Regions from separate parts of the Shewanella violacea DSS12 genome, predicted to be linked through region 1. Evidence: predicted binding sites of a transcription regulator. Region 1 holds the regulator's gene; the other holds the start of a gene.
The links. Region 1 encodes sigma-54, which starts transcription at its own class of promoters, with help from an activator protein. Its sites were predicted from a motif close to GTTGGCACGNNNNTNGNNT; they were not measured.
Positions count from the first base shown of each region.

Region 2: the regulator sigma-54 is predicted to act here: its motif matches at 2,608-2,626, upstream of flgA (flagellar basal body P-ring formation chaperone FlgA).

Region 1 is NC_014012.1:467,777-485,832, reverse strand. Features, by position in the region: gene kdsC (3-deoxy-manno-octulosonate-8-phosphatase KdsC) at 1-552, shown strand, start outside; gene lptC (LPS export ABC transporter periplasmic protein LptC) at 549-1,106, shown strand; partial or broken gene lptA (lipopolysaccharide transport periplasmic protein LptA) at 1,210-1,743, shown strand; gene lptB (LPS export ABC transporter ATP-binding protein) at 1,848-2,579, shown strand; gene SVI_RS01925 (RNA polymerase factor sigma-54) at 2,731-4,209, shown strand; gene hpf (ribosome hibernation promoting factor) at 4,435-4,722, shown strand; gene ptsN (PTS IIA-like nitrogen regulatory protein PtsN) at 4,726-5,169, shown strand; gene rapZ (RNase adapter RapZ) at 5,166-6,014, shown strand; gene SVI_RS01905 (HPr family phosphocarrier protein) at 6,007-6,282, shown strand; gene mgtE (magnesium transporter) at 6,393-7,754, shown strand; gene SVI_RS01895 (OmpA family protein) at 7,919-8,581, opposite strand; gene SVI_RS01890 (response regulator transcription factor) at 8,844-9,551, shown strand; gene SVI_RS01885 (sensor histidine kinase) at 9,538-10,827, shown strand; gene SVI_RS01880 (FG-GAP repeat domain-containing protein) at 10,873-12,462, opposite strand; gene mnmD (tRNA (5-methylaminomethyl-2-thiouridine)(34)-methyltransferase MnmD) at 12,865-13,548, opposite strand; partial or broken gene SVI_RS01870 (DUF885 domain-containing protein) at 13,738-15,623, shown strand; gene SVI_RS01865 (esterase/lipase family protein) at 15,824-16,420, opposite strand; gene SVI_RS01860 (class I SAM-dependent rRNA methyltransferase) at 16,540-17,547, shown strand; gene SVI_RS01855 (phosphatase PAP2 family protein) at 17,958-18,056, shown strand, end outside.
Region 2 is NC_014012.1:1,612,832-1,617,451, reverse strand. Features, by position in the region: gene flgB (flagellar basal body rod protein FlgB) at 1-334, opposite strand, end outside; gene SVI_RS06520 (CheR family methyltransferase) at 656-1,495, opposite strand; gene SVI_RS06515 (chemotaxis protein CheV) at 1,630-2,550, opposite strand; gene flgA (flagellar basal body P-ring formation chaperone FlgA) at 2,773-3,477, shown strand; gene flgM (flagellar biosynthesis anti-sigma factor FlgM) at 3,562-3,882, shown strand; gene SVI_RS06500 (flagella synthesis protein FlgN) at 3,889-4,314, shown strand.

The sequences.
Region 1 (18,056 bases):
GAATCTCATCAGAGTTTTTATGGTCCTGTAACGGACAAGGTTTGGCAGAAAGCTAAGCAGATAAAACTGCTTATCTGCGATGTAGACGGCGTATTTTCCGATGGTCTGGTCTACATGAGTAATGGCGGTGAAGAGCTAAAGACCTTTCATACTCGGGACGGATACGGAGTGAGATCTCTGCTCACCAGTGATATTCCCGTGGCGATCATCACAGGGCGCAAGTCTCAGATAGTCGAAGACCGCATGACAGCACTGGGCATCGAACATATTTATCAAGGTGTCGACAACAAATTAATGCCATACCAAGCGCTATTATCCCTATATGATGTGACCCCAGAACAGGTGGCTTATATAGGTGATGATATGGTTGATCTGCCGGTAATGAAACAAGTAGGCCTCTCAGTCTGTGTCGCAGATGGTCACCCTTATGTGAAGCAAGCTGCCGACTTTGTCACTAGCATCAAAGGCGGACATGGGGCCTTACGTGAGTTAACGGATCTGTTACTCCTCAGCCAAGAGAAATTCGATACCGCACACGGTATGAGTATATGAATAGAGTGACTCTGGGCATCATAGCTTTCTTCGGAACGGCCTTGCTGCTGTATTGGCAAGTACAATCCAAGAAAAATGATCAAGGGGTGGCGTTCGATGCCAGCTTAAGACCAGATTATATTGCCGATGATCTGCGTAGTGTCGATTATAATGAGTTAGGTTTAGTCAGCAGCCGAGTCACTGCCACCCATATGGAGCACTTCGATGAGGCCAATATGACCTATTTCACTAAGCCCATATACCTAGTCTATCCCAACGGTGGCCAAGCAAAATGGCGCCTGCAATCGACGATGGGAACACTGGATAAAAAGTCAGGTAAAGTCGTGCTCGAGAACGATGTTATTATCGATTCAGTCAACGCTGAAGAGCCGATCCAAACCATGAAAACCAGTTACTTGGAATTAGACCTCAATACCATGATCATGACCTCAGATCGTGAGGTGTACATCACAGGTAATGATTTTATGATCCAAGGTATGGGCTTGTTCGGTGATCTTAAAGCTCAGAAAGTACAACTATTGAGTAAGGTTAAAGGAGTATATGAGGTCAATTAGCCTTAAGCTGCACTAGCCCAAAGTAAAAGTAAAAAATAATTAGACTCAGACCAACGCTCCATATGTGTTGTGAATAAGACAAGTACGCCATTTGAAGGACGATATGAACAAACATAACCTAATCATCGCAGCTCTACTGTGTGTCACAAGCTTTAGTGGTATAGCAAAGCAAAATGATCTCATGCAAGAAGTTAAGATCTCAGCCTCTAGTCAAGAAGCGGATATCAAGAACAATCAGATGATCTTTCATGGTCCGGTAGAGGTGACTCAGGGATCGATCAAGATCTTGGCCGACGAACTCAGAGCGACCTCTAAAGAAGATGGCGGCGGAAAAATACTTGTCGCCATAGGCAATCCCGCGACTTACTCGCAAATAATGGAAGATGGACGCCCGGCTTCAGCCAGTGCCAAAGAAATTAGATATGAACTATCGAGCAGAACCTTAACCTTACTAGGTAATGCCACGCTGGAACAAGATGCTAGTCGAGTGACAGGTAATATGATTCGCTACAACATAGCTAAGCAACAGTTAATAGCTGAAAGTAAAGGCAATGATAGGGTCATCACCATTATCCAGCCTGAAAGCTATCAAGATACCAGCCAAGATAAGGCAAAACAACCGCCGGCGGCCAAGAAACTACCGACGGAATTACCTGAAATAGAACAAGATAAAACTAACAATCAAGCTAATAAGCAAGACGCTATGCCAGCTCTGTTACCAATCATAGGGCAGGAAAAGCAATGAGCCAGATGACGCTAAAGGCAGTCAACCTTGCCAAGAGTTATAAGAGTCGTGCCGTAGTTCAGGATGTTAGTATCACAGTAAAAACCGGCCAGATTGTCGGCCTGCTAGGTCCTAATGGCGCAGGAAAAACCACCACTTTCTACATGATCGTCGGTTTAGTACAGAGTGATAAAGGCAGGATCTTAATCGATGATGATGATCTAACCTTAGATCCTATGCACCTGAGGGCAAGAAAAGGCATTGGCTATCTGCCTCAAGAGGCGAGCATATTTAGGAAGTTATCGGTGCGGGATAACATAATGGCTGTCCTGCAGACTCGCTCAGATATAGATAACAACGCTCGAGAAGAACAACTCGAGAATCTTCTAGAAGAATTTAATATTACTCACATCCGAGATAGCCAAGGCATGGCGCTCTCGGGGGGCGAACGCAGACGCGTCGAGATAGCCAGAGCCTTAGCAGCCAACCCTAAGTTTATTCTCCTGGATGAACCTTTTGCAGGTGTCGACCCAATCTCGGTTATCGACATTAAAAAAATTATCCAGCAGCTTAAGAGCCGTGGTTTAGGTGTACTGATCACCGACCATAATGTGCGTGAAACCTTAGACGTATGTGAACGAGCTTACATAGTCAGTCACGGAAATTTAATCGCTGAAGGTACACCCGCCGAAATCATGGACAATCAGCAAGTAAGAGCTGTGTACTTAGGTGAACAATTCAAGCTATAGTTAATCAAGAGGCTTATTCTTAACGCGTATTAAGGGATGAGTCACTACAGATACTCGGCTACCTAGCCTAAAATTCAGGGGCTCAGAGAAGCCCCAAACAAGTCCAAGCAGGCTGTCTCATTTTATAATTACATGAAGGGAATAGCGGTAAATGAAAGCGTCACTCCAGCTTAAAATGGGTCAGCAGTTAACCATGACACCACAACTGCAGCAGGCTATACGTCTATTGCAATTATCGTCGCTGGAACTGCAACAAGAAATCCAACAAGCGTTAGACTCCAACCCTTTACTCGAACTAGATGAAGAGCAAGTTGATCCCCCAGTCAATGGCGAAGACAAGACCGTAGACACTGAAGACTTTAGTGCCACTGCAGAGAGCGATGGCCCAATTGACAACTCAGCGGTTGAAACCTCCGAGGCGATAACCCGAGATTCTATGCCCGAAGAGCTCCCCATGGACACCACTTGGGACGAGGTCTATACCGCATCGCCTAACTCAACTTCCGGTGCCATGCGCGACGACGATATGCCCTTCCAGGGGGAGACCAGCGAAGGTTTGTATGAGCATCTCGAATGGCAGAAGAATCTAACACCGTTTTCTGATAACGATCTCGCCATAGCAACGGCCATCATTGAGGCCATAGATGAGAGAGGCTATCTCACCCAGAGCATTGAAGATATTCTCGAAGCCATGGGAGATCCTGAAATTGAACAGGATGAAATTGAAGCCGTACTTAAACGCATCCAACACTTCGATCCTATCGGTATCGCAGCCAGAGATCTCAGTGAATGCCTCTTGATCCAACTGGCACAATACGCTGACACGACTCCACATATAGATAACGCCAGGATCCTGATCAGAGACCATCTGGATCTGATCGCCGGACGAGATTTTCGCCTGCTAATGCGCAAGACTAAGCTCAAGGAAGATGCTCTTAGAGATGCCATAGAGTTAATCCAGACGCTTAACCCCCGTCCTGGATTGGCCGTTACCCCGGGCAAGGATGAATATGTCATCCCTGACGTCACAGTGACTAAGAAGAAAGGTCGCTGGATGGTCGAATTAAATCCAGACAACATGCCGAAGATCAGTGTAAATCAACATTATGCATCTATGGCAAAAAGTACAAAGAGTCAAGCAGATAGCCAGTTTATTCGTGGGCATCTGCAAGAGGCTAAATGGTTTATCAAGAGCTTAGAGAGCCGCAACGAGACCTTACTGAAAGTCTCAAAATGTATCGTGAAATTCCAACAGGGTTTCTTCGAGTTCGGTGAAGAAGCAATGAAACCTATGGTACTTAACGACATAGCCGAAGCCGTTGAGATGCACGAATCCACCATATCCCGCGTCACTACACAGAAATATATGCATACCCCAAGGGGCATATTTGAGCTGAAATACTTTTTTTCAAGCCATGTAGCTACCGATGATGGTGGGGAGTGTTCATCTACCGCGATTCGTGCTTTCATAAAGAAGCTGGTCGCCGCCGAAAACCAACAGAAACCACTCAGCGACAGTAAGATGGCCTTGTTATTAGCGGATCAGGGCATTAAGGTTGCGAGACGCACCATAGCTAAGTATCGTGAAGCTATGTTGATTCCACCATCGAATCAACGTAAGAGTTTGTAGAATAAGGAATAAAGGAATAAAGGTCATAGCCTAACTAGGGGAACCTAGTTTAAGTGACGGCCTGATTAACGCTTATTGTAAGTGCTAATCACCAGAAGCGGCCTGTAGTCGATATTAGTTAGGCTCAACTCCTGGTAAAACAGGGAATTATGTTGTGAGTTAAATCCCGAAAGATTTACCTATCATCAACTTAAGAGTTAAATCGGAAACTGGAGGAGTATTTCTATGCACATAAACCTAACTGGACACCATATAGAGATCACGACATCGCTAAGACATTATGTCGAAGAAAAGTTCACTAAGCTTGAACGACATTTCGATCAGATCAATAATGTGCACGTTATTTTAAATGTTCAAAAAATGCAGCAAAAAGCCGAAGCTAAACTCCACCTTGCCGGTGGTGAGGTTTTCGCCATGTCAGAGAATGCTGACATGTATGCCGCAATAGACTCCCTGATTGATAAGCTCGACCGTCAGGTTATTAAACACAAAGAGAAGCTAACAAAGCATTAAATAATGGAATTAAGCAGCATCCTGCAGCCGGAGTGTACCACTTGCGCCACTCCGGGCAGTAAGAAAAAGGTATTGGAACTCATCAGCGATCTTGCGGCTGTCCAATACCCAACCCTATCTTCACAAGAGATTTTTGAAAGCCTCTTGGCGAGAGAAAAAATGGGAAGCACAGGTATAGGTAATGGTATTGCGATTCCTCATGGTAGGCTGAGCAACATAAGTCAACCGGTTGCTGTATTAATCAAGTGCGAAGAGCCTATCTCCTTCGACGCCATTGATAAGCAACCTGTAGATATACTATTCGCACTTTTAGTACCTGCGGATCAATGTGAGCAGCATTTGAGTACTCTGTCATCTATGGCCGAAAAGCTCAATAATAAGCTTATTGTGAAACAGTTACGAAAAACTCAAGATGAGTCAGAACTCTATCAGGTAATAACACAATGAAACTGGTGATGGTATCCGGTCGCTCCGGTTCGGGAAAATCTGTTGTACTCAGGGTCCTAGAAGATCTTGGCTACTACTGCGTCGATAATCTTCCTCTGCCGCTCATGGATACCTTGCTCGAACAACTTAAGGGCAGCACAGATCTTGTCGCCATTAGTGTTGACGTGCGTAATATGCCAGAGCAAGATAAAGAGTTTTTAAAGCAACTTGCTAACCTCCCTAAGGGCACAGAACTACTCAGTTTCTTCTTAGACTCCAGCGATGAAGTACTGCTGAAGCGCTACAGTGAAACTCGCAGGTTACACCCTCTATCCCGCACTAAGACTTCGCTGAAAGAAGCCATAGAACATGAAAGAGAGCTACTCGAACCTGTATCTAAGATGGTCGATCATTACATAGATACATCCAACCTCAACATCTATGACCTGAGTGATAAGATCCGTGAAATTCTCTTGGGTAGTGTCGATAAAGAGCTGGTAATTAACTTCGAATCTTTTGGCTTCAAATATGGCATGCCGGTGGAGGCTGACTTCATGTTTGACGTTCGTTTCCTGCCAAATCCCCATTGGGAACCTGAGCTAAGACCCATGACAGGCCTAGATGAGCCGGTTCAACTTTTTCTGAGTCAACAACCAACAGTCAATAAGTTTATCTGGCAAATAGAAAATTTACTGGCCACCTGGTTACCTCACTTGGAAAGAAACAACCGTAGTTACCTTACTATTGCCATAGGCTGTACTGGCGGACAACATAGATCGGTTTATGTCACTGAGCAGTTAGCTAAGCTTTTTGCTAACAGTAAGCATAAGATTCAGGCGCGCCATCGCGAATTGAGCGATGACTAAATTAGAACGTCAGGTCACCATATGCAATAAACTCGGCCTCCATGCCCGAGCTGCGACTAAACTCGCCATCTTGGCTTCGGAATTTGACGCCGAGATAACCATAGTGCAGGGAGAGAAAAAAGCCTCAGCTGCCAGCGTATTAGGCCTGTTGATGCTAGAGACTGGCATGGGGAAAACCATCACTCTACTCGGTAAGGGTCAGGATGCCGATGCCGCACTCGATGCAATATGTGCCCTGGTCGATGCCAAATTCGATGAAGCGAGTTAACTCTAATCTTTTAATCAATTCACGCTATAATCGCCCTTTCTTTTTATCCATTAGCTAGTTAACCCTAGTCTAAATCAAATTATCAATTCACCACCAAAGGAGGGTCAACTATGCCGAGAGAAGTACTAGACAGCGAAACAACAGATCAACGTCTAAATCGGCTCACCCAAGCCCTTGGTAGTGGTATGTTCGTCCATGTCAGAAACATGCTCCATGATATGGCGGCATCTGATGTTGCTTTTATTTTAGAATCCTCCCCTCCAAGAACGCGTCAGGTGTTGTGGCAACTTATCGATCTGGATCATACCGGCGAGATCTTAGATGAATTAGGTGAGGAGCTAAAAGATAACCTCATCAAGCAGATGACACCCGAACGAGTGGCCAAAGCCGCTGCAGGAATGGATACCGACGATCTCGCTTATATTCTGCGTAGCTTACCGGACAGTGTCTTCAATAAAGTACTCCAGTCCATGAGCAGTCAAGATAGAACCAGAGTCGAGCAGGCTCTATCCTACCCTGACGACACGGCTGGCAGCATAATGAATACTGATACAGTCACCTTGCGCCCAGACGTCAACATAGATGTAATACTGCGTTATCTTAGAATTCGCGGAGAGCTACCGGAAGCGACTGATACCCTCTATGTTGTCGATAAGCATGACAATTTACTCGGCGGTGTCAGAATTTCAGATCTACTCACCTGTAACCCGGACGCATCGGTCAGAGACATTATGGCCTCGGATCTAGAGGGCATACCTGTTGGCATGAATGACAGCGAAGTCGCGCAATTATTTGAGCGCCACGATTGGATCTCGGCACCTGTGATCGGCAAAGATAATCAGCTACTAGGCAGAATCACCATAGATGATGTTGTCGATATCATCAGAGAAGATGCAGAGCACTCCATGATGGGCATGGCGGGAATGGATGATGATAGCGATACCTTTGGCCCTGTGTTGAAGAGTACCTTACAACGTTCTCTATGGCTGACCATCAACTTATTTGCCGCCCTCTTAGCTGCATCTGTCACTAATATGTTTGAAGGTACACTGGAACAATTCGCCACCATAGCGATTCTAATGACCATAGTACCCAGTATGGGAGGCGTCGCTGGCAATCAGACCTTAGCTCTGGTGATTCGAGGCATAGCACTGGGTCAGATAGGACAGAGTAACTCTCGCTGGCTCATAGGCAAGGAGCTGGCAATCGGCTTCCTCAATGGCCTGTTATGGTCTGTACTGGTATTTGTGGCCGTATGGCTCTGGAAAGGAGATGTGGCATTAGGTGCACTCATAGGCGGAGCCATGCTAATTAATATGACGGTGGCGGGTTTTGCCGGTGCCTGTATTCCCTTACTGCTTAAAAAAATGAATATCGACCCGGCCCTAGCCGGTGGCATGGTATTAACCACAGTCACGGATGTGATTGGCTTGTTTGCCTTCCTCGGGCTAGCCACCTTCTTCCTGCTGTGATCACTGAGCACTCTTCAAGGCTCTTAACCTAAGCTTATCTCAATAATCCTAGGTACCATATTGAGATAACGCATTAGTCAGCACCATAAATTATCTGCCTAAACAAAAAATGGCCTACATATGTAAGCCATTTTTGATATCAATTCGATTCTTGCCTTTAGCTCTTAACGCAATGGGCTCAGAATAATCTCGACACGTCGATTCTGTGTCCGACCTTGGGCTGTGCTATTACTGGCTATGGGTCTAGCCTCGCCGATACCTTCAGATCTGACTCTGGCATATTCAACTTTTTGAGAGATAAGGTAGTCAGCTACTTCAACAGCGCGAACTTTAGACAGACGAAGGTTATATGACTCAGATCCTGAACTATCCGTATAACCCAATATATTGATTTGAGTATTATCATACTCTTTAGCGACTAAGGCCACGCTATTAAGCACGTTTTTAGCCCCAGGATTTAGATGAACTTCATCGACACCGAAGGTGACTTCGTTAGGCATATTCAACACGATATTGTCACCACTTCGAGTCACGCTGACACCAGTTGATCGCAACTGTTTACGCAGCTCAGCTTCTTGGACATCCATGTAATATCCTATGCCACCACCCAATGCTGCACCCGATGCTGCACCAATTAATGCCCCCTTGCCACGATCACTCTTACTTGAAGAGGCTACGCCGATTGCTGCCCCGGCAATTGCACCGATAATAGTACCGTTAGTCGCCTTGGCATTTTGGCCTTCATTGGTATAAGGATTCGTTGTCTGGCAGCCAGCAACTAAGATACTAGTAGCAAGAACAGCGACACTCAGTACTAACTTATTCATTTTTTTAATCACACAAAACTCCAGAATATCCTAATAATTTTATACTCAAGATATCAAACAGGGTAAACACAACTTACACTTTGTAAATTGAATGGCGTTTAGTATATAAACTCTCTATGAATAAACAATTGTTCATAGGCTAATTGTGCACTGTTCAGCGTAAAAGCCATTCTTAATACAGTAAATGGTTACTAACTCGACATTTTTTACACATTTAAATGAGATAATCCTCAAATTAGAATAGATCAATAAGAGAGCTAGTGTGAGATCAAAACTTTTAATCGTTGAAGATAATCAAGATGTCGCGGGTATTCTTGCTGATTATTTTGAAGTACAAGGAACTGAAGTCGACTTCGCTACCAATGGCGAACTTGGGTTTAAGCTTGCTCTTGAGTCAAATTTCGATGCCATCATACTGGATCTAATGCTGCCTAAAATGGATGGCCTAAGTGTGGCTAAAGAACTGAGGAAACAAGGCTGTACCACACCTATCCTGATGTTAACCGCACTCGATGATAAACAAGACCTACTGAACGGCTTCGAATCTGGGGCCGATGACTATCTGGCCAAGCCTTTCGACTTAGATGTACTCAATGCCCGCATCACAGCATTAATAAAACGACAGCAAGGTAAGGTCGCTTTAGGAACATTAAAATACGCCTGCCTTGAATTAAATACTGCGGAACATCAGGTTTATCGCAACGGAACTAAGCTTATTCTGACCCCCACTTGCTATCAAATATTGCAACTATTGATGAAACGCGCCCCCCATGTGGTCAAACGTGAGGAGCTTATCGAGGAGGTATGGGGAGACATGCCACCGGGTAGTGATATATTACGTAGCCACATGTACCAACTTCGCAATCAATTAGATAAACCATTTCCCGAGTCGATATTGGTCACTGTGCCCAAAATAGGCTTTAAACTCCAACAACAAACGTTAGATAGCGATAGTAATGAAAGTCCCTAAATTAGGTAACTCTACGGCCCAAAGCCTAACCAAGAAATTAAGCTTATACTTCAATGGTATAGCTCTTCTTATTGGCATATTGTTTTTTGCTTTCAGCCAGGCGGGACTCTATTGGCTCGAAGATGAGATAAACAAGCGCGTCTTACAACAGACTGCGGATTATGCCATCAGCCAATTTCAGCAAGGTGCTAGATCCCCTCTCATCATAGGTCCTAACATCTTGGCCTATGATTCAGCCGAGGCATTCCCCGAGAAATTCTTGCCACTGACACTATATCCCGTAGGCTACAATGATGAAGTCACCGACGACATAGCTCATGACCTCTTCTTCCATTACTCAAGCTTTGACCTAGATGGTGAAACTAGCCCCCTCTTCTTAACGCTGGCAGCCGACAAGATCGAGCTCAGCTCTGATGATTGGCGATATATCAATTTTGCCTCACTGGCCATCATGATACTCCTGTACCTAGCATTCGATTTCGCCATTTCAAAGTTATCGAAACGTTTAGTTCAGCCAGTCAATCAGCTCAGTCAGCAACTTAAATCCGCACAAAGAAAAACTAGCTTTTCCGTGCCTGAAGGGTCGGCATTAGAGTTCACCGAACTCTCTAATAGTCTCAATAAGTATCGAAACCAGAGTGAACTCCTGATACAGCAAGAGCAGTCATTCGCCAAATATGCCAGCCATGAATTAAGAACGCCTTTAACCGTTATTCTAGGAGCCACCAAGCTGCTCGACAAGAGTGCTGAGCCTGACTTTCAACTGCGACAGAGAGATAGAATTGCTAAGGCTGCGACCAATATGCAACACACTATTGAAGCCCTATTGAGTCTAGTCAAACAAGAGCAGACAAGAGAGAACTCCTCCAGTAGAAAACTGACTGAAAGCGAAATCAAGCTGATTTTAGAGGAGGTCTCCCCTCTGGCTAAATACAAGCACCTCAAGGTTGAACTCAAGATATTTGCTGAACCAGAGATTCAGCCGAGTGCTCCCGTACTGAGAATGTTACTGATTAACTTATTGCAGAACGCCATCAATGCCAGTGACTCTGGGGTCATCACCTTGGAAATTTGGGACACTTGTATCAAGGTTCTGGATCAGGGCCGCGGATTGAATGATGCAGAACAGAGTAAGGACGGTCACGGTTTAGGCCTCTTGATCGTAGATGCACTCTGTAAACGCTATGGATGGCAGCTGTCTTTAACTGCAGGTGAGTTTTCTGGTTGTATTGCCCAATTAGACTTTGCTTGCCATGAGGATGAATCATCTAGCTAACCCCTCTTGAGCTAGCCATTTTATCGAGTTAAAACCTTTGATAGGCTAGCCTGAGAGTATCACCCTAAACTTAGTTTGTAGTGACTCAGCATCTTGCTGACCGTACTTGATCAATAGATCATCCTTACCATCGCCATTGAGATCTTCGCTAGACACCATGCCGCCATCTTGAGGCAGCTGGACTGAGATCTTTTCACCACGTTTAACGAAGAGACTATCACTGTCGCTACCCAGAAATATCTGCAAGCTATCATCACCATCAGACAGCAGCAGATCTTGCAAGCCATCACCATTGATATCCGCTAGCTTGACCACAGGAGTACCACTTTGACCCGAAGTGAGGCTGAAACTTAACTCCACCTCTTTGCTGATATTGGCATCATCGGAAAACTGGCTATTGCCATCCATCTTAAACAGATACACGTCCTGGTCGATACTGCCCGAGATCAAGGCGCCTATAATCTGTGATAAGCCGATATCGAATCCCACCACCAGCACCTCATCCTTATTATCGCCGTCGATATCGATAAACTCTAAGTCGGTTAAGGTGCCATCGGCTCGAATCACGCTATTAGGCTTCTTTGGAAATGTCAGCTGCCCCTCGGTGTTTTCACCAAGATAGATCTCATAATCATTCACCCTATCCAGCACACCTGAACTCTTGGTGTAACGCACCACCATATCGGCTAAGCCATCATTATTGATATCTTTGAGCTCCTCCACCTTGCGGTAAATCAAGTCGCTCTGATCTAACTGCTCACCAAAAGCATCACGTTTGTTCCACCAATCCAGACCACTGATAGCCAGACGAACCGAGCTGTATTTAGCAATCGGATCGAAATTCCCCGACTCATCTTGTCGATATACCTCAAGCTCACCCTCACCTATCTTGACGATATCCAGCTTACCATCGAGATTAATATCGGCACTATAGATTGCTGAGTGAGTGTAGTGGGCACCATCGTTATAGAGTCTGATCTGAGGCTTAATCGGCAGTTGTTGCCTGTGATAACTGCCGTCGGTCTGTGCGATAAAAATCTCAACCCGTTCAAAGTCGCTAATGATGATGTCATCCAGACCATCGCCATTGAGATCCCGAATAAAATCACTGTCACTGATATAGTCGGGTCTATGCTTGAGCGACATGGAACTAATTTCGGCTACGATTTGGAAGGGGTTTGACTTATCACTGGGAACGAATCTAATTAAATGCTTACTCGATAAGAACATCAACTGCTGAATTTCATTAGCATTAGTATTAGCATCAGTCGACGAATTATCCTTGTCGCGTCCGGTCAAATCGAAGCTGGAAAGCTCATCGGGAAGTTTAACTTTTAACGACTCGCTATACTTGCCCTTGAGTTTATCGAAAGTAAAAACACTCAACCACTTTTGCTGGAAATCATCCACGCCAAAGGTGATTAACTCCTTGCCACTAGCCGATAACAAATTGGCCGGCAATATGGGATGAGTCAGCTTGAAACTGACTTCAACGCTGTGAGACTCCAATGTGACAGCTGAATTTTGAGAAGCGGCATTCACGCCAAACGATGCCATAGCCATAACAGGAACTACTACGGCAGATAGTGCAGCAAGCACCGATAAACGAAAGAAACGGCTTATTATTTTTTCCATCTACAACTAACTCCATTTTAGATCCCAACACGATCCATATAAATAGCCTAAATACTTAAGCGCTTAATCTATCGACTCTGAAACAAAAAGAAAGTTCAGTTAACCAAATGTTACAAACTAATAAGGCTGGAGCCTATTTAGATACCATTTATCGCGTAAACAGCCCCTTATTTGCCAGTAGCACATCCATATTCCACTTTAAGCTGTAAGTTACGATTGCTATGTGTTGGTCATCTCCCAGCGCGAGTCATCTCCCGGCGGCCCTAATCACTAAATACATGGCCAGAGTAGGCTTTGACCTTGAAACCTGCGGCTTTTAAGTTTCGCTTAAATTGACCATTATTTGCTAGTAGCACATCAATATTCCACTTTAAGCTGTAAGTTACGATTTCTATGTGCAGGTTATTTCCAGGCGCGAGTCATCTCCCGGCGGCCAAGTACCCCTGGGTAGGCTTTAACCTTGAAGCCAGCGGCTTTTAAGTTTCGCTTAAATTGACCATTAGCGCAGTAGGTCACCAACATGCCACCCACTTGCATCATGGGCATAAGGCGATCGAAGTTATCTTGTAGCCAAAGTTCAGGCTGCTTACTGGGTGTGAAGGCATCATAAAAAACCAAATTGATACTGTCATCTCCCGTTCGAAACTCCTGTAACTTGCCATAGACCTTATGCAGCACGAAACCTGGGATTAGCTCCACATCGCGATCCCAGGGTGCTTGATGTAGTTTATCGAATAATTCGGCAATTTGAGGACTGAAACTGGCCTTATAATTGAGTTGTGCCACTATCTCCATGGGTATGGGATAGGCCTCGATACTGGTAAAACGGATAGGTCGCACTAGTTTACCTGTCTTAGCCAAAGCACTTTTCAGCGTCAGGATGGCATTCATGCCAGAGCCAAAACCTAACTCTAAAATATTGACTCCCTTAAACTCAGGCTTTAGCTGCTCAAACCCGGACTGAATATAGACATGTTCGGACTCACTCATTGCACCATTATGAGCATGATAACTATCATCAAACAGTGAACTCATCAGGGTATGTGAGCCATCCTTTGTCATTTTAACTTGGATCTTGTTCAACACTTATCAGCCTCCCACACACACGAATTGCAACCTAAGCCTTTATTCGAACAGAAAATTATACCTGAGAACGCCAGATTTCCCCTTAGCTGTAGAAAAGGATAGCACTATATTTTTTAAGCTATGCCGCTTACCACCAAATCAGGGTATAGTTCACAAAAATATAAAAAACGTGATAAAGAGGGATAATCCATGTTTACCAAAAGCCTTATCGGTCTCAGTGTTCTAGTGGCACTGTTTGGATGCACTAATGATCAGACTGAAGCTACACCAAATACAATTAAAACCAGCGACAAGCTAGTCAAAACACCTGAGGTCGATATAAACAAACGCGCCAATATTGACCTTAAGGTGGCCCAGTTCACCCAAGACTTCATCCAAGCTGAGCCGGCATTAGCCACCTCTTTAAATCTCAGTTCAGACATTGGCGGAGACTTTCAGCAGCGACTGCCCGATTACTCTCCAGCAGGTATGCAGGCATTGCAGCAAAAGATGCAACATTGGGCATCAGAGCTAGCCAGCATAGATACCGCAAATTTATCGGATGATGACAAACGCCATGTCGTCGTCAACCAAGTAATCGCTAGTTACTACGCCGGCGATAGGACATTTAACGCTGGTTATATCGATACCTGGGCCGGTCACTTACCTTACATAGTCAACCAAATTAGTGGTCCACTGATCGATATACCCGCTATTTTGACCGATCAGCAGACCATCTCAAATTTAAGCGATGCCCAAGACTATCTAAGCCGCTTGAGCGCCTTGGCAGAAATGACCCTACAAGTAAAAGCTAAAGTTGAAGCCGACGCCACTAACGGTGTCATTCTTCCCAAGCCACTATTTACCAACACCCTCAAGTATCTCGCTAATTTCGTCGCAAAACCTGCTAGTGAACACGCCTTAGTCACAAGCTTCGAAGAAAAACTCACTAATACAGCTAAGATAAATGATAAACACAGGCAAGACTTAGTTGCACAAGCGACTAAACTAGTCGGTGAAAAAATCTATCCAGCTTATCGTAAAGTTAGCTTACTCATGACCAGTTTAGAGCAAAAAGCACCAACTGATGTAGGCATCTGGGCTCAACCTAATGGTGAGTCTTTCTATCAACATGACATCACCTATTTGGCTGACTCTGATTTAAGTGCGGATGAGATCCATCAGTTAGGTATCGAAGAAGTTAACCGCATCACCAGCGAGATGGACAGCATCTTAAAAGCTAATGGTTACGACAAGGGAAGTGTTGGTGAGCGCATGATACAGCTCAGCAGTGAACCACGTTTTTTATACCAGAATTCAGATGCAGGCCGTCAACAATTGCTAAGGATCTTAGTAAAGATATCGCTCTGGTGATGACTAAGGCACCCCAGCTATTCTCTACTTTGCCGCCACAAGAGGTGATAGTTAAGCGTGTGCCAATTGAAACTCAAGCTGGTGCGGCAGGAGGTTCCTATATACCACCGGCGCTCGATGCTAGTCGACCCGGCGTCTTCTTTATCAATCTTAAAGATATGACCTCTATCTCTAAGTACAGCCTCAAGACGCTCACTTACCATGAGGCTGTTCCTGGGCACCATTTCCAGATAGCCCTCAACATGCTGCAAACAGATATAGGCCTGATGCGTCAAAACGCTTCATTCAATGCCTATATCGAAGGATGGGCCCTATATTCCGAGCTACTAGCCTCGGAGATGGGCATGTATGAAAACGATCCTTGGGGCAACTTAGGTCGACTCAAGGCCGAAGCTTACCGCGCCGCGAGACTCGTGGTGGATACCGGACTTCACCATAAGAAGTGGACTCGCCAGCACGCCATAGAATATTTTGCCGAGGCGACAGGCTCGACCCAGAAAGAGGTCACTTCAGCCATCGACCGCTATATTGCCTGGCCGGGTCAAGCCCTGGGCTACAAGCTTGGTATGTTGAAGCTGGTCGAGCTCAGAGCCAAGGCGCAGCAAGCTCTGGGAGAGCAGTTTGATATCCGAGCCTTCCATGATCTCATCTTACTGCCAGGTGCCAGACCTATGTCTGTGGTTCAGGCTGATGTCGAGCAATGGATAAAAGCACAAACATAGGCCAGAGCCTAGCCCCTATCCCTAGGCCGAACCTTAGGCCTAGGGATATTTCAATCTCGCCTTATTCTGAACGTATATGATTCTGTATAGCCTAATCCCTACCAGCACAGAAGCTGGAAGCTGGAAGCTGGAAGCTGGAAGCTAGAAACGAGGAAACGAGGAAACGAGGAAGCGAGGAAGCGAGGAAGCGAGGGAAATAGTTACTCATTCAGCCGGGCTAGAATTTCATTAGTGAGCTGACTACTGAAAACCATAGAAAGATGTAGAGCAACGAAGAACTTCTTATTCTCAGCCAGCTCCCAATGTGAACTGGTACTTGGCACTATGGTGCAGTCTATTGATGTTCTGTAAGAATACAGCTTAAGGCCATTGAGCCGGTCTGCGGATTCATCTAAAGACTGGAGCAGTTCACTATCAGGTCTAAGCTGTTTCATGGCTTTCGATGGATAAGGAAGATAAGCCATATAGCTGCCAGCATGAGGGCTAGAAATGGTAAATAAGTGACTCGTTCTTGCATACCCATCCAGGTTCTGCAGGTAATACCTAGCAACTATTCCCCCCATACTAAAGCCGATAATCACTATGTTTTGATTCTCACCGTATTCATGCTCTATCTGACTCTTTAAGCTCTTGGCGGCATACTCGACACCATAACGTCCATCAAACGGCTTTAATGTCGGGGTGAAGCACTCGAATCCCTGAGACTCAAATTGCTTCCTCATCCAAGTCATCACAGATCCAGTATTGAAAATACCATGTACTAAAACGAGTTTTGGCTTTCTCTGTATTCTAGTCATAGGCCTGTACATCTCACCTTTTATCATGTCTAACGCCGATTTTGGCGCTCAATTTTGCTATCATTGCGCGGCAACGACTACCTAGTATCAATATTAGCCATTTAAACGAGTTATTTACCATGTCTATCTCCACATTATTAGCCACAGCTTTCGAAAAGCGACAAGACTTGCTTGTCCAAGCGAAAAAAAATAACACAGATTGTTACCGAGTATTTCATGGCACAGTCGAAGGCATCAATGGCTTAAATATAGATAGATATGGCCAAGCTTGGTTAATTCAGAGTTTTCACCAGACATTGACTGCAGACGAGCTAAAAGAGATTAGTGAGTCGCTGACTAAGGTCGAAGACCTAGCCATTATTTACAACGATCGCGCCGATAAAAATTCCCGAGTCATGAACACACTAGATGTCATTACCCATGACTTCGCCAATCAAGCTCAGGTGATGCATGAGAATGGCATCAAGTTTACCTCTAAGCTCAGACATGAGGGACAAGATCCCTTACTGTTTCTGGATATGCGCGCGGGTCGTGAATTCGTCAAGGCAAACAGCCTGAATAAAACCGTACTCAATCTATTTTCCTATACCTGCGGCATAGGGACTGCGGCTGCAGTCGGCGGAGCCAGCAGGGTGGTGAATATAGATTTTTCATCCTTTGCATTAGCCGCAGGAAAAACCAATGCCGAGCTTAATGATGTCAGTGATGTCTGTGAATTTGTCCAAAGTGATGCCTTCCCAGCCCTGCGTCAGCTAGCTGGACTTAAAGTCGGTGGACGTAGAAACCAGAAGCTACCTAAATACCCTAAAATGCCTAGGACTCAATTTGACTTAGTATTTCTCGACCCGCCGCGTTTCGCTAAGAGTCCTTTCGGTATCGTCGATCTTATCAATGACTATCAGAGCCTGTTTAAGCCAGCACTACTGACAACAAAACCGGGCGGTAGTATTGTCTGTTGTAACAATGTCGCTAAGGTCGAACGCAATGCCTGGTTCGATGCCCTGGTTCGTTGTGTCGAAAAACAGGGCCGCTTAGTTACCAGCCATACCTGGCTCGATTGCCATCAGGACTTCCCTTCATTCGACGGTAATCACCCACTTAAGATGGTTTCTCTGGTAATAAGTTAGCCTGCATTTTTGCTACCCACTAGTGTAAAGATAAAATTGATTACACTAGTGGCATCAGCCAACAATACGCCACATCCTATATTTCCTCCGCCTTTTTGCGTATTAACATTGATTAACTCTGGTATTTTATATAAATCACAGAACTTATCACCTCCCACGCAAGCCTCGCCAACATTAGCAACTCATTGATCACATTGACATTACATCCACAGTGTTTAAATATGGAGTTGTTAAAGAATCATCCTCTAAAATAAGACTTTCAATGACTGAAACGGATTTCAACATATGACAGCTAATTTTTTGTCTATGTTAATAATTTGCTTCAGGCCTACATTTCTCGCAAGAGTCCGGTCGAACCTGTCGCTTTAAACTAAAAATACTACATATAATAAAAATAAGAGTATCTGTTTATGTTACCGACACACGAACTCAATCGAGTTGAGGCTTCCAAACAGCCACATGGCTCAGTAATTAACACCAGCTTCCTATCTGTATTACTGCTGTTATTT
Region 2 (4,620 bases), 1.1 Mb from region 1:
GGTATTCGAGTGCATTTTGCATAAATTCTGATTGTTCTTTTTGCATATCAACCGTATTACCATCACCAGTATCAGGCTGATTTGGCACTCTATATCCATAGTTTTGTTGCGATAACGCTTCCAGATCAAAGTGTCGACTATCACTGCTACTCATAGCCAAACCACCTTGTCTACTGGATGCGGCTTGTAATGCCTTATCAAAGTTGACATCACGAGCCTTATAATGGGGAGTATCGGCATTGGCAATATTAGATGCGATAACTTCAGCACGTTGGGCTCTGATCCCGAGTGTGTATTGATGCACACCCAATGCATTATCAAAATTAATCGCCATAAAATTGCCTCCAAAACTCGATGTCATAAATAAAGCAATACTTGTGCCATAAAAAAAGGTGGCGGCGTATTCGACAAGATTACTTAGCAGTAAGCCACTGACAGTCTAATGAAAATGAACACTGAACAGGCAAGCTACCAATACTGACAAGTTCAACTATCTCGGCATGATAAAGTTTTCGCTTGGTTAGAAGTGGCCCTGCATAGCAATAAGAGCCAAGGCTTTGGCGTCTTAGTAGGCGAGTAGATAAACATATGAAGAGTGGTGCGGATAACGACATCATACTAGACTGCCTGCGATAAACGCAGGCAATCCAAAGAGTTAAGTTTTCTTCTGGTAATAGATACCTGGGTTACATCTGATCATATCAAATTCTTCGGTTAAGCCAGCAATCGACTCGGAAGCACCAAGAAAGAGTATGCCTTTGGGGTTCAAAGCGGCAGCAAATTGCCGCAATATCTTTGCCTTTGCCTCCGGCGCAAAGTAGATCAACACATTACGACAGAAAATGATGTCAAATTTCCCTAGTAATGTATAACTTTCAAGCAAGTTATGGGCTCTAAAGTTAATGAACTTTTTCACGTTATCTTTAATGACCATAGTCCCAGCATCCGTAGAATCAAAAAACTGACGCTTTCTCTGATCTGACAAGCCACGGCCTAAGGCTAGATTATCGTAATCGCCACCCTTACACTTATCTAGCATAGAGGGTGACAAGTCTGTGGCTAAAATTGATGCACTTCCAGGCAAGGTACCAGGGCGTTTCTGCTGATACTCTAAGATTGTCATAGCTAAAGAGTAAGGTTCTTGACCCGACGAACAAGCCGCCGACCAAATCTTAAGTGGACGTCCCAGCTTAGAGTACTCAGGTAAAAGCACATTCGATAGTAGCTCGAAAGGATAACGATCTCGGAACCACAAGGTTTCGTTGGTCGTCATGGCATCTATAACTGAAGCCCTAAGCTGACGCTCTGTGGGTTTCATTGAACGCCTAACGACTTCAGAAAGCGATGGCAGGTCATACTGGCCCATCAAAGGCGCCAACCTGCTGCGTACAAGATACTGCTTATTATCGCCCAGCACTATACCGCTGTGTTGCTCCAGGAATAATCTAAATTGTGTGTATTCGGTTTCAGCGAGTGATTTATTTGGCACCTTGATATCCTAATATCAAAAAAACAGCTATAGGGTTTAAACTAGACTCAGCATAACGAGATTCAATTTTAGCGCAGCTTATACATGAGCGAGTCATAATATACAAGATTAATATCCCCCCAAGGCTCTACTCATAATCATTATAGACTCAAATGCTTATTAACAGCTGCCGCAAGTTCATCTGGATTAAATTTGGCAATAAAATCATTTGCACCGACTTTCTCGACCATAGCTTGGTTAAATACCCCGCTTAAAGACGTATGCAGCACAACTTTAATGTTCTTCAACTTAGGGTTGTCTCTAATCTCTGCAGTTAAAGTGTAGCCGTCCATTTCTGGCATCTCAATGTCTGAGATAATAAGAGGGATCTCGGTCGATACATCGTCCATTTCGGCACCGATTGCTACTAGTTTTTCCAGTGCTTCTCTGCCATCTTTGGCGGTATCTATCTGCAAACCTAATGAAACTAATGCCCTAATGATCTGTTTACGGGCCACTGCTGAGTCATCAATAACCATAATATGGAAATGTTTTTCCCTGTCTAAGGTCAGCTGCTCATCGGCTTCTTTACTTATCTCAGTTTTAACCGGCGAAATCTCATCGAGGATCTTCTCCACATCGAGTATTTCAACCAACTCACCTTCAATCTCAGTCACTGCCGTGAGGTATGAGAACTTTCCAGCCCCCTTTGGCGGTGGTAAAATGGCTTCCCAATTCATATTAATGATCCGCTCAACCGAACAGACCAAGAAGCCTTGCACACTCCTGTTGTACTCAGAAATGATAATGAAACAATTCTCAGTGCTTTCAACCGGACGACCGCCAGTAGCCGCACTCAAATCGATTACCGAAATTGTTTTACCACGGATATGAGCAACCCCTTTCACATTGGGGTTCAACTTAGGCAGGCTGGTTAGAGGAGGACATTGAAGAACTTCTTTTACTTTAAAAACATTGATACCAAACCTTTGACGACCATTGAGTTTAAATAGCAATAACTCTAAACGGTTCTGACCGACTAACTGTGTTCGTTTGTTCACTGACTCAAGAATGCTTGACATAATGCGCTTGCCTTGTCGTCTTTTAAATGTCACCTAAAACTCATGGCTTTACGAGTACTAGGCATACTAATTGCTTACTTACTAACAAGTGTTAAATATCTCACAACTTGACCCTTTATCGTCAAGTTTATGGCGCCTTAAGTTTATTATAAGAAAAGGCGAAATTTTCGGTCACTAAGAAAGTATAGGTGTAATCTAGCTCATCAAGCTAGTCTATTCATTATGAAAGTAAAATATGTCCTCTTTTCTTTGATGTTTTTGTCAAATCACGCTTTAAGCACACAAGCTGCAATTGTGCCTACTCTATCGGCCATATCTCAATTAGCTATAGGGGTTGTCGAAGAAAAAATTGATGTTGCAGACCATGCAAGAGTAAACATTACCCCGCAAAGTCTAGATACACGGCTTAAGCCACCATTGTGCTTTCCACCAGTAAAAGCAGAATTGGCTAGTAATAGAGCGATTAAACGCAATAACACCATAAAAATAACCTGCAAAAGTCCACAACTTGATTACCCATGGCAGATTTTCATCTCAGTGAGAGTCGATATTCTCTATCCAGTTGTGGTCGCCAGACAGACATTGGGCCCAGGAGATTTAATCGCAAAAGGCGACATCGTCATCAAATATGTCGAGCAAACCCTTTTAAGAGGTCAGCAATTCAACAATCTTGCTGAGGTAGTTGGTACTAGGGTGAAAAGAAGAACGCCTGCTAACCAACCTATATTCAGTAATAATCTCTGCTTCGTTTGTAAAGGTGATTCAGTCTCAATTTTTGCACGCACAGATAACTTCGAAATAAAAACCGTTGGAGAAGCGCTGCAGGATGGGAATTTAGGTGATAGAATTCGTATTAAGAATACCTATTCCCATAAGACTGTCGATGCGAGAGTCATAGATGTTGGCAAGGTCGAAGTCAGAATGTAAGTTTTCTTGAATTTTATTAAAGCTCAGGGAAACACTGCCGATATACCATTATGTTCTTTTATTTTTTGATTGTTGGAGCCGAATATGGCTATTGATATTAAGCAAGTAAACACAGCAGTAAACACTCACATTGGCAAGTCCCCTGCACATAAGGGCAGTGAAAAAACCAATGATGACGCCGTCAACTCTCTGAGCACACCACCCAAGAGTGACTCAGTGTCTTTGACATCTCAGGCACAACAACTACAAAGCACTCAAGCCAAAATGAATGATATTCCAGAAATTAATGAACAGAAAGTTCAAGAAATAAAGCTGGCAATCGCAGAAGGCCGCTATAAGATTGATCCTGAAAAACTGGCGACTAACATAGCTCAGTTTGAAAATGACTTAAAGGGGATGAACTAGTAATTTATGAGTCAGATAAACGACATCGTCGAACTTCAGTTCGAGCTGCTTAACAAGCTAAAAGTAATCATCAAAGATGAGACAACTGCCTTGACCAATCAAGATGCAGATAGTCTACTTTCCTTGGCAAGCGCCAAAGCTGGATTACTCGATGAGCTAAAACGCAAAGATGAAGCTTTATCTCTCCATGCTGATAAGGCCTTACTCATCAGTGATGTACACTTGTCTGCTCGAGTCACATCGGCCAAAAACCTGCTGGATGAATGCAAACAATTGAACAGTGAAAACTCCAGCCTGATAGAACTGAATATCGCAAGCATGAATCGATTTTCCCAGGCCCTGCAAGTTAGCCGCAATGCCTCTAGTTTAACCTATAACGGCAAGGGTAAGACCTCGACGATATCTACCTTAGGCAATGATATACAAGCCTAACTGTCTCTTGGTGCCCCAGGCATAGCGCTCCCCCTTCCCTATAGTCTACAAAGGCTCAAAATTGCGCTGAGACTCTAAGCTCGAACCCCACCAGCTAAGTAAACATGTCATAACCCCATAATGACCAGGCGACTCCTAGACCGGACTCAGAGTGCTAAACTCCAAACACTGTCACTGCCATGTCTTAGACGTGTTCAAAAGATTCAAAGGGTTCAAATTAAGTTAAGCCTAATCCCCTTATATTGAAACGCTCATTAGCTAAACAGTGCATAAACTAGATAATCGAGAAGTACATTAGCTAGGCTG